One region of the Castellaniella denitrificans genome, then DNA from elsewhere that is predicted to be linked to it. Evidence: predicted binding sites of a transcription regulator. Region 1 holds the regulator's gene; the other holds the start of a gene.
The links. Region 1 encodes LexA, which represses DNA repair genes until DNA is damaged. Its sites were predicted from a motif close to ACTGTATNNNNATACAGT; they were not measured.

Region 1 (5,927 bases):
GAAGACCTGATCAAGTTCGGCCTGATCCCGGAACTGGTCGGCCGCCTGCCGGTGGTCGCCACCCTGGAAGAACTGACCGAGGAAACGCTGGTGCGCATCCTCACCGAACCGCGCAACGCCGTGGTCAAGCAGTTCCAGAAGCTGTTCGAGATGGAGGACGTCGAGCTGGACGTGACGCCCGAGGCCCTGACGGCGATCGCCCGCCGGGCCATCAAGCGCCGCACCGGCGCCCGGGGCCTGCGCTCCATCATCGAGCAGGCGCTGCTGGGCACGATGTACGAACTGCCTTCGCGCCAGGACATCAACCGCGTGGTCCTGGAAAAGGACGCGGTCGAAGGCCGGACCACGCCGACCCTGATCAAGGGGCCCCGGCCCGACCGCCAGACGGAAGACAAGCCCCTGCGCTCCGCCGCCGCCTGACCGCGCACCGGGGCGCGGGTCCCGCTCCCTCGGGAGGGCGCTGGGCCGGGCGCGGCGGCTCGCGGAATGCTCCGGACCCGTCCGGGGACCGGTTCCCGTATACTGGCGATGTGCCCCCGGCTCTTGAAAAGTACCCGCGCGGCGCCATATTCATCAGCAGGCACTATGCGAAAAAGGAAGCCCGCGCTTCCTTTTTCTTTCAGATTCAATCGCTTGAGGAATCAACCATGTCTGCTAGCCAGATTCTGACCCAGGAACCTGTGGAACTGCCGCTGCTGCCGCTGCGCGACGTCGTGGTCTTTCCCCACATGGTCATCCCCCTGTTCGTGGGACGGCCGCGTTCCATCAAGGCGCTCGAGCTGGCGATGGAAGCCGGCAGCAGCGTGATGCTGGTGGCCCAGAAGTCCGCCGGCAAGGACGAGCCCACGCCCGACGACCTGTACGAAATCGGCTGCGCGGCCAACATCCTGCAAATGCTGAAGCTGCCCGACGGCACCGTCAAGGTGCTGGTCGAAGGCCTGCAGCGCGCCCGCGTCCATGAAGTCACCGACGCCGAATCGCATTTCTCGGCGCGCGTGTCCGGCATCGACGAGGACCAGTCCGACCAGGCGGAAGCCGAGGCCCTGCGCCGCGCCGTCGTGGCCCAGTTCGAGCAGTACGTCAAGCTGAACAAGAAGATCCCCCAGGAAATCCTGACTTCGCTGTCCGGGATCGAGGACGCCGGACGCCTGGCCGACACCATCGCCGCCCATCTGCCCCTGAAGATCGAGCAGAAGCAGTCCCTGCTGGACATGCCCGGCGCCGCGCGCCGCCTGGAAGCCCTGCTGGCCCAGCTGGAATCGGAAATCGAGATCCTGCAGGTCGAGAAGCGCATTCGCGGCCGCGTGAAGAAGCAGATGGAGAAGAGCCAGCGCGACTACTACCTGAACGAGCAGGTCAAGGCCATCCAGAAGGAACTGGGCGAGGGCGAGGAAGGCGCCGACATCGAAGAGCTCGAACGCCGGATCGCCGCGGCGCACCTGCCCAAGGAAGCCCGCAAGAAGGCCGACGCCGAGCTGAAGAAGCTCAAGCTGATGTCGCCCATGTCGGCCGAGGCCACCGTGGTGCGCAACTACATCGACACGCTGGTGGGCCTGCCGTGGCGCAAGAAGAGCCGCGTCAACAACTCCCTGAAGAACGCCGAGGAAGTTCTCGACGCCGACCACTACGGCCTGGAAAAGGTCAAGGAGCGCATCGTCGAGTACCTGGCGGTGCAGCAGCGCGTGGACAAGCTCAAGGCCCCGATCCTGTGCCTGGTCGGGCCCCCGGGCGTGGGCAAGACCTCGCTGGGCCAGTCCGTGGCCCGCGCGACCAACCGCAAGTTCGTGCGCATGGCGCTGGGCGGCGTGCGCGACGAGGCCGAGATCCGCGGCCACCGGCGCACCTACATCGGCTCCATGCCGGGCAAGATCCTGCAGAACATGGCCAAGGTCGGCGTGCGCAATCCGCTGTTCCTGCTCGACGAGATCGACAAGCTGGGCGCGGATTTCCGCGGCGACCCGTCCTCGGCCCTGCTCGAAGTGCTCGATCCGGAACAGAACCACACCTTCCAGGACCACTACATCGAGGTCGATTTCGACCTGTCGGACGTGATGTTCGTGGCTACCAGCAACACGCTGAACATTCCGCCGGCCCTGCTGGACCGGATGGAGGTCATCCGCCTGTCCGGCTATACGGAAGACGAAAAGGTCCACATCGCCTTCGACCACCTGCTGCCCAAGCTGATGAAGAACAACGGCGTCCAGGAAGGCGAGCTGAGCATTTCCGAAGACGCCATCCGCGACATCGTGCGCTACTACACGCGCGAGGCCGGGGTGCGCGCGCTGGAACGCGAAATCTCCAAGATCTGCCGCAAGGCCGTCAAGCGCCTGCTGGCCGCCAACCCGGTCGAACGGGGCCGGAAGGCCAGCATCCAGGAAACGATCGTGGTGAATGCCGCCAACCTGAATGATTTCCTGGGGGTGCGCCGCTTCAGTTTCGGCGTGGCCGAAAAGGAAGACAAGGTCGGCCAGGTCACCGGCCTGGCCTGGACGGAAGTCGGCGGCGACCTGCTGACCATCGAGGCGGCCGACATGCCGGGCAAGGGCGTGGTCCTGCGCACGGGCTCGCTGGGCGACGTGATGAAGGAATCGGTCGAGGCCGCCCGCACGGTGGTGCGCGCCCGCGCCCGCAAGTGGGGCATCGCCGACCAGGCCTTCGAGAAGCGCGACCTGCACATCCACTTCCCGGAAGGCGCCACGCCCAAGGACGGCCCCTCGGCCGGGGCCGCGATCACCACCGCCATGGTGTCGGCGCTGACGGGCATTCCGGTGCGCGCCGACGTCGCCATGACGGGCGAGATCACCCTGCGCGGCGAGATCCTGGAAATCGGCGGCCTGAAGGAAAAGCTGCTGGCGGCGCATCGCGGCGGCATCAAGACCGTGATGATCCCCGAGGAAAACGTCAAGGACCTGGCGGAAATCCCGGACAACGTGAAAAACCACCTGGAGATCATCCCGGTGCGCTGGATCGACCGGGTGCTGGAAGTCGCCTTGCAGCGCATGCCCGTGCCCCTGTCCGACGAGGAAGTCGCCCGCCTGGCGGCCGAGGCGGTCGCCGCCGCCAAGCCGGCCGAGGCCGGCAGCGGCGGGGTGATGAAGCACTGAGACGGACCTGGCCTCGGGCCGGTCCCCGCGCGGACCGGCCCGTGCCCGGCGGGTCGGAACGACTTCTTATCCGTGCGCGGCGCGGTCCAGTGGCCGGCGAAACGACCAAGGGCTCCCCGAAAGGGAGCCCTTGTCGCTTCTGGCTCGGATGAACGCAGGGAGGGGCGCCGGCGTTTCAGTGCAGCGCGGTGGTGCGGATCAGGCCGACGGCGATGCCTTCGATGGCGAAGTCGTCGCCCGGTCCCACGTCGATGGGCTGGAAGTCGGGGTTTTCGGGCAGCAGGCGGATGCGGCGGCCCTGGTGGTCCAGGCGCTTGACGGTGACGTCGTCGCCCAGGCGGGCGACCACGATCTGGCCGTGGCGCGCCTGGGGCGTGCTGCGCACGGCCAGCAGGTCGCCGTCGAGGATGCCCGCGTCGCGCATGCTGCTGCCGCGCACGCGCAGCAGATAGTCGGGCGCCGCTTCGAACAGGTGGGGGGCCAGGGGGATTTCGCGTTCGACGTGCTCGGCCGCCAGGACGGGGCTGCCGGCGGCTACGCGGCCGACCAGCGGCACCAGGCGGCTGTCGGACGGCGCGATCCAGGCCGGGGCGCCGGGCAGGGGGCCGGGCGCGTGCGCCGGGGCGCCGCCTGACGCGGGAGGCTGGCCGGCGGCGCGAGCGCCCGACGGATCGGTGTCGGCGGCGACCGCCCGGGCCTGCTCGGTGAGCTGGATGCCGCGCGAGGTGGCGGCCGACAGGCGGATGTAGCCTTTGCGCTCCAGCGCGCGGAGGTGGTCTTCGGCGGCGTTGGCCGAGCGGAACCCCAATTGACGGGCGATTTCGGCCCGGGTGGGGGGGCGGCCCGCCTGCTGGACAGCCTGCCGGATGATGTCCAGGATCTGGGATTGCCGGGCGGTGAGTTTCAGGGCCATGTCGCGTTACTGGATGGAAACACAGCCCGTATTGTGACGGAAGGGCGCGGACGGCGCAAGCGGAAAAGGCCGTGCGCCGGCGGAAAACCGCGGCGGCGCCGAAACGGCGGCGCCGAAAAACGGCGACGGGGCCCGAAGGCCCCGCCGCATGCCGGTCCGGAACGCCTTCCGGTGGAAGGCGGCGCGGACGGGATCAGTTCTTGATCACGTCGGCCACCGCGCGGGCGACGTAGTCGATGTTGCCGCTGTTCAGGGCGGCCACGCAGATCCGGCCGCTGCCGACGGCATAGATACCGAAGTCCTCGCGCAGGCGTTCCACCTGGGGCTTGGTCAGGCCGGAGTACGAGAACATGCCGCGCTGGGCCTTGACGAAGCTGAAGTCCTGGTCCACGCCCTGGGCCTGGATCTTTTCGACCAGCTGGTGGCGCATGGCGCGGATGCGGTCGCGCATGCCGGCCAGTTCCTCGGCCCACAGCTTGTACAGTTCAGGCGTGTTCAGCACGGTCGAGACCAGGGCGCCGCCATGGGTGGGCGGGTTGGAGTAATTGGTGCGGATGACGCGCTTCAGCTGGCTGAGCACGCGGGTGCTTTCCTCGTCGCCGCCGGTCACCAGGGTCAGGGCGCCGACGCGCTCACCGTACAGCGAGAAGGACTTGGAGAACGAGGAACTGATGAACATGGTCATGCCCAGATCCGCGAACAGGCGCACCACGGCGGCGTCTTCCTCGATGCCGTCGCCGAAGCCCTGGTAGGCGATGTCCAGGAAGGGCACCAGCTGGCCGGCCTGCAGCGCGCGGGCGATTTCCTGCCATTGATCCAGGGTGGGATCGACGCCGGTGGGGTTGTGGCAGCAGGCGTGCAGCACCACGATGGTGCCGGCGGGCAGGGCGCGCAGCGAGGCCAGCATGCCGCCGAAGTCCAGGCCATGCGTGGCGGCGTCGTAGTAGTCGTAGCTGACGACCGGGAAGCCGGCGGCGGAGAACAGGGCTTCGTGGTTGGCCCAGCTGGGGTTGCTGATGGCGACCTTGGCGTCGGGCAGGATCTGCTTGAGGAAGTCGGCGCCGACCTTCAGCGCGCCGGTTCCGCCCAGGGTCTGGACCGTCAGCGAGCGGTGCTCGGCGATCAGCGGCGAGCCGGCGCCCAGCAGCAGGGTGCGGGCGCCGGTGTTGTAGCCGGGAATGCCGTCGATCGGCAGGTAGTTGCGCGGCTCGGCCTGCTCGAACAGGCGGGCTTCGGCCTGGCGGACGGCCTTCAGCAGGGGGATGTGGCCCGCGTCGTCGTAGTAGACGCCGACGCCGAGATTGACCTTGGTGGTCCGGGTGTCGGCCTTGAATTGTTCGTTCAGGCCCAGGATGGGGTCGCGCGGAGCGAGTTCGACGGATGCGAAGATGGAGGACATGGTTACCGGGAGGACGATAAGAGGGGAGTCTTGGGAACCTCTGAACCAGTCATCGCGCCGCGTGCATCTGCGGATTCGGGCGGCCTGCTGCGTTGCTCATCCTCGCGATAGCTACGGCTATCGCTGCGGTTCGCGCCTTGCATTCCATCCCGAACCACAGCGCCCGCTTTCCGCTTGACTGGTTCAGAGGTTCCCTTGGTCACGTGGGCCAACAGTGTGATAATAAGGGGTTTACCCGAACAGTGTCCAGTTGAGTCCCATGTCCAGTCAGGTCAAATTGCAGACCGAATCCGCGCAGGCCGCGCCCGCGTCCGGGCCGGGGTTCGTCCAGTATCCGGACAGTCCCTTCCAGCTCTTCCAGCCCTATCCGCCGGCCGGCGACCAGCCGGCCGCGATCGACGCGCTGGAAGAGGGCGTGCGCGACGGGCTCATGTGCCAGACGCTCCTGGGCGTGACGGGCTCGGGCAAGACCTACACCATGGCCAACCTGATCGCCCGCACCGGGCGGCCG
Region 2 (5,927 bases), on a different contig from region 1:
CAGCACGTCCAGCCCGATTTCCTCCTGGAAGCGCACCACGCGCTCGATTTCCTCGCGGATCGCCTTTTCGTAGGCGGCGTCCCCCAGCGCCCCGGCGCGCCAGTCGCGGCGCAGCGCGCGGATTTCCGGCGTCTGCGGGAAGGAACCGATGGTGGTCGTGGGATAGCGCGGCAGGCCCAGGCGCGCCTGCTGGGCGGCGATGCGCCGGGCGAACGGCGCGCGGTCGCGGCGGATCGAATCCGAGGCCGCGAGCCGCTCGGCCACGTCCCGGCGATGGATGCGGCTGGACACGGCGCGGTCGCGCACGGCCTGGCGGGCGGCCGCCAATGCCTGCCGGTCGTTGGCGTCGGCGTCGCCATCCACCAGGGTCCGCAACAGGCGCAGTTCGTCGAGCTTCTGCACGGCGAAGGACAGCCAGCCGCGCAGTTCGTTGTCCAGGGCGGTCTCCAGGCCCAGGTCGATGGGGCTGTGCAGCAGCGAGCACGAGGGCGCCAGCCACAGGCGATCGCCCAGGCGGTCGGCCGCCGCGCGGACCTGTTCATGGATGCGGTCCAGGTCGGCGCGCCAGACGTTGCGCCCGTCGATCACCCCCAGGGACAGGACCTGTTCGTCACGCAGCGCGGCCAGCACGGCTGCTCGCTGGTCCGGCGCCCGCACCAGGTCCACGTGCAGGCCGTGCACCGGCAGGGACTTGATCACGTCCAGGTTGTGTTCGATGCCGCCGAAATACGTCGCCAGCAGCACCTTCGGCCCCTGCGCCGCCAGGCGGGCGCAGACGCCGGCCAGCGCCTCGCGCCAGGCCGGCGGCAGGTCCAGCACCAGGATGGGCTCGTCGATCTGCACCCACTCCACGCCCTGGGCGGCCAGCCGCCGCAGCACCTGCTCGTAGACGGCCAGCAGGCCGGGCAGCAGGTCCAGCTTGGCGGCGTCGGCGGCACCGCCCGTGTAGGCGTCCCCCTTGCCCAGCCACAGCCAGGTCAGGGGACCCGGGATCACCGGACGGGCGCGATGACCCAGCGCCTGGGCCTCGGCCACCTGCTCGAACAGCGATTCGCGCGCGATGCGGTAGGTCTGGCCGGGATGAAGCTCCGGCACAATGTAGTGATAGTTGGTGTCGAACCACTTGGTCATTTCGCAGGCCGCCGCGGGGGTGCCCGACGGGGCGCGGCCGCGCGCCATGCGGAACAGGGTGTCCAGGTCGACCGGGGCGCCGTCCGCCTGGCCGAAACGCGCCGGCACGGCGCCCAGCAGCGTGGTCCATTCCAGGATGTGGTCGTACCAGGCGAAATCGCCGACCGGCACCCATTGCGCGCCGGCTTCGGCCTGGATCGCCCAGTGGCGGGCGCGCAGTTCGCGGCCCGTGGCCAGCAGGCTGTCCAGATCGGCCTTGCCGGCCCAATAGGCTTCCTGGGCGCGCTTCAGTTCCCGCGCGGCGCCGATTCGGGGAAAACCCAGATTATGAATGATCGTCATGATTAATCCTGATAACATTAAAATTATTCAATGAATGACATTCTGCCTGGGCAAATAAAAAATAAAAAATCAAATCCTGCACGGATAACATGAGAGAAATTCATGATTGAGCTTCGTCATCTGGAAACCCTCCTGGCCATCCGCAACGGCGGCAGTCTGCAGGAAGCCGCCGAGCGCCTGCACCTGACCCAGTCGGCCCTGTCGCATCAGCTGCGCGACCTGGAAGTGCGGCTGAAGACGCCGCTGCTGAACCGGCGCACCCGCCCCGCCCGCCTGACGACGGCGGGCCTGCGGCTGGTGGCGCTGGCCGAGGACGTGCTGCCGCGCGTGCGCGCGGCGGAACAGGAACTGCGCCGCCTGGCCGCCGGCCGCGCCGGCCGCCTGCACGTCGCCATCGACTGCCATTCCTGCTTCCAGTGGCTGATGCCCACGCTGGACGCGTTCCGCAAGGACTGGCCGGAAGTCTCGCTGGACCTGACGGCGGCGTTTTCCTTCGCCCCCCTGCCCGCCCTGGCGCGCGGCGACCTGGACGTGGTGATCACCTCCGACCCCGAACCGCTGGAATCGGTGGACTATGCGCCGCTGTTCGCCTACGAACTAGTGCTGGCGGTTTCCAGCCGGGGACCGCTGGGCGCGGCCGACCGGATCCGGCCCGAGAATCTCGCCGGCCAGGTCCTGATCACCTACCCGGTCGACCGGACCCGGCTGGACGTCTATACGGCCTTCCTGGATCCGGCCGGCATCGAGCCGGCCGCCGTGCGCACGGCGGAACTGACCCCCATGATCGTGCAGCTCGTCGCCAGCGGCCGGGGCGTGGCGGCGCTGCCCAGTTGGGCGCTGGACGAATACAGGAACCTGCCGGGACTGAAAATCTGCCGGCTGGGGTCGGGGATCTGGCGCACGCTGCAGGCCGGCATCCGCGCCGAAGACGCTGAAACCGCCTATGTCCAGGCTTTCCTGGAACAGGCGCGGCGCACGTGTTTCGAGACCCTGCCGGGCATCCGGGCGCCGGGCTGATCAACGGCCCAGCAGGCGCCGGATGCAATCGGCGGAAAAGCCCCGCCCCGCCATGAAGCGGTACTGCCGCGCATATTCGCGGGGGTCGGCGGGCGGCTGGCCGAACTTGCGCGCCCAGACGGCGCGCGCGCGTTCGGCTTCGGTGGCGCGCAGGGTGTCCCGCAAGTCGGCGAGCTGATCGTCGGCCAGCCCCTGTTGGCGCAAGGCGCCCAGGATGCGTTGCGCACCCTGGCGGGCGGCGGCGCGGTGGGCATAGGCCTGGGCGTAGCGCTGGTCGGACTGCCAGTGTTCGCGCGCCAGGTCGTCGAGCACCGCTTCGACGGCGGCGGGATCGTCGCACCAGGCGGACAGCTTGCGGCGCAATTCCTGGCGGGAATGCTCCCGCCGGGACAGATAGGCCACGGCCCGCGCCTTCAGGCTGAGGCCGGAACCGGAGCCAGGCCTGGCCCCGGACCCGCGCCGGGACGGGTCATCGCCGTCCGGCGATGCGGCATCGCCGCCGGACACGGTGCTGAACCCGCCGTCGGACCTATTCCCCATCGGCGGCGGAGGCCGCGGGCACGGCCCGGAGGGCGATGCCCAGGTGTTCGCGCACGCGGTTCTCGATTTCGAAGGCCATGTCCGGGTGTTCCTTCAGGTATTCGCGGACGTTGTCCTTGCCCTGGCCGATCCGTTCGCCGTTGTAGCTGTACCAGGCGCCGGACTTGTCGATCAGGCCGGCCTGGACGCCCAGGTCGATGATCTCGCCTTCGCGGGAAATGCCGGTGCCGTACATGATGTCGAATTCGACCTGCTTGAACGGCGGGGCGACCTTGTTCTTGACGATTTTGACGCGGGTTTCGTTGCCGACGACCTCGTCGCCCTTCTTGATCGAGCCGATGCGGCGGATGTCCAGGCGCACGGAGGCATAGAACTTCAGCGCGTTGCCGCCCGTGGTGGTTTCGGGGTTGCCGAACATGACGCCGATCTTCATGCGGATCTGGTTGATGAAGATCACCATGCAGTTGGCGCGCTTGATCGTGGCGGTGAGCTTGCGCAGGGCCTGGCTCATCAGGCGGGCCTGCAGGCCGGGCAGCGAGTCGCCCATGTCGCCTTCGATTTCGGCCTTGGGCACCAGCGCGGCGACCGAGTCGATCACGATCAGATCGACCGAGCCCGAACGCACCAGGGCGTCGGTGATTTCCAGGGCCTGCTCGCCGGTGTCCGGCTGGGAGATCAGCAGGTCTTCCAGGTTGACGCCCAGGCGCGAGGCGTACTGGACGTCCAGGGCGTGCTCGGCGTCGACGAAGGCGCAGGTGCCGCCGATCTTCTGCATTTCGGCGATGACCTGCAGGGTGAGCGTGGTCTTGCCGGAGGATTCCGGACCGTAGACCTCGACCACCCGGCCGCGCGGCAGGCCCCCGACGCCCAGGGCGATGTCCAGCCCCAAGGAACCGGTGGACACGACCTGGATGTCGTGTTCGACCTGGTTGTCGCCGTAGCGCATGATCGAGCCCTTGCCGAACTGCTTTTCGATCTGAGACAGCGCGGCGGCCAGCGCCTTGGCGCGTTCGGGGTTGGCCTTGCCGGAGCGTTCATCCATGGGGGAATTCCTATCGTGAGTGACAAGCCGCCGGCACCGTGGCCGCGGGGCGGCCGGGTCCGCCTGCGGCGGGGTTCGGGAAATTATGGCATTAAATTATACTGTATGGAAATACAGATATGCCAATCCGGTCCCGGAGAAACGGCGGGACCGGGCGGCGGGGACGCAGGCGGCCCCGCCGCGCCCATCGTTTACCCTAGATGACCTGACGAGGCCGGGCATGCCACAATGGTCATGGTATGGGCCGTTTCAGCGCCCGCCTCCCCCTGGATGTCATTTCCGCCATGCGTATCCTGATTGCCGAGGACGACAGCATTCTCGCGGACGGGCTGTCCCGATCGCTGCGCTACGAAGGCTATGCCGTGGACGTCGTCAACGACGGCTCCAGCGCCGATTCCGCACTGCAACTGCAGGCCTTCGACCTCCTGATCCTTGACCTGGGCCTGCCGCGCCTGGACGGCCTGTCCGTGCTGCGCAAGCTGCGCCAGCGCGGCACCCCCCTGCCGGTCCTGATCCTGACGGCCGCCGACTCCATCGAACAGCGCGTGGAAGGCCTGGACCTGGGCGCCGACGACTACATGTCCAAGCCCTTCGCCCTCAGCGAGCTGGAAGCCCGCGTACGCGCCCTGATCCGCCGCCACGGCGGCGCGCGCGCGTCCGTCCTGCGCCACGGGCGCCTCGCCTTCGACCTGAATGGACGCGTGGCCACCATCGACGACGCCGCCGTCGAGCTGTCCGCCCGCGAGACCAGCCTGCTGGAAATCTTCCTGTCGCGCAGCGGCCGCATGATCAGCAAGCACCAATTGGTCGACCTGCTGTGCGAATGGGGCGAGGAAGTCACCACCAACGCCATCGAAGTCTACATCCACCGGCTGCGCAAGAAGATCGAGCCGGCCGGCGTCCACATCCTGACCGTGCGCGGCCTGGGATACTGCCTGGAGCCCGACAGCCGCGCCGTGCCGGCGGACACGGCGGCCGTCGGCTGACGGCGCGCCCCCGCCATGTTCGCCGATCCGGTACCGCGCAGGCCCCGCCGACGGCACGCGACCCTGCTGGGCCGCATCCTGCTGTGGATGATCGTGCCGCTGTTCGTCCTGTGGTCGATCGGCATCGTCATCACCTACTTCATTTCCCTGAACATCGCCAACTCGCCCTACGACCGGACGTTGTCGAGCCACCTGCGCCTGCTGCGCCATGAAGTCGAACAGCAGCGCCTGGCCGGCGGCGTGACGCTGTCCGAATCGGCCCGCACGGTGCTGGCCGGCAGCGCGGACGAATCCGCCACCAGCTGGCAGATCCTGGACGCCAACGGCCACCTGCTGGCGGGCGACCCCGGCATTCCCACCCCGGAAAACTGGGGCTACGACATCGACCAGATCCGCTTCCGCAACGCGTCCCAGAACCACCAGTCCATCCGCATGGCCTACGTCTGGGGCGGACGCGACCAGGACGGCACCGGCTTCCTGACGGTCGTGGCGGAGCCGGCCGAGGCGCGCGCCACGCTGCAGCAGGAGATCCTGACCGGCATGCTGACGCCCCAGCTGATCATCCTGCCCCTGGCCGCCATGCTGGCCGGGCTGGGCCTGACCCAGGGCCTGGAGCCCCTCAGCCTGCTCCAGGAACTCATGCGGCGGCGCAAGCCCAGCGACCTGTCGCCCATCCGCGACGACCTGGCGCCGGCGGAGATCGTGCCGCTGATCGCCTCCATGAACAACGTGCTGCAGCGCCTGTCGGACTCCATCGAGTCCCAGCGGCGCTTCGTCGCCAACGCCGCCCACCAGTTGAAGACCCCGCTGGCCGGCATCCGCACCCAATGCGAACTGGCCTTGCGCGAGCAGGAACCCGAGCGCATCCG

Region 2: a site for LexA is predicted at 4,173-4,190, ahead of recA (recombinase RecA). Genes of this name have one in related genera too.

What each region holds. Positions count from the first base shown of each region.
Region 1 covers NZ_JBHSEZ010000003.1:29,528-35,454, reverse strand. The annotation lists gene clpX (ATP-dependent Clp protease ATP-binding subunit ClpX) at 1-420, shown strand, start outside; gene lon (endopeptidase La) at 648-3,104, shown strand; gene lexA (transcriptional repressor LexA) at 3,280-4,017, opposite strand; gene ACFO27_RS05645 (amino acid aminotransferase) at 4,211-5,416, opposite strand; gene uvrB (excinuclease ABC subunit UvrB) at 5,676-5,927, shown strand, end outside.
Region 2 covers NZ_JBHSEZ010000028.1:401,180-407,106, reverse strand. The annotation lists gene metE (5-methyltetrahydropteroyltriglutamate--homocysteine S-methyltransferase) at 1-1,473, opposite strand, end outside; gene ACFO27_RS13975 (LysR family transcriptional regulator) at 1,576-2,490, shown strand; gene recX (recombination regulator RecX) at 2,491-3,030, opposite strand; gene recA (recombinase RecA) at 3,020-4,072, opposite strand; gene ACFO27_RS13960 (response regulator) at 4,357-5,058, shown strand; gene ACFO27_RS13955 (sensor histidine kinase) at 5,074-5,927, shown strand, end outside.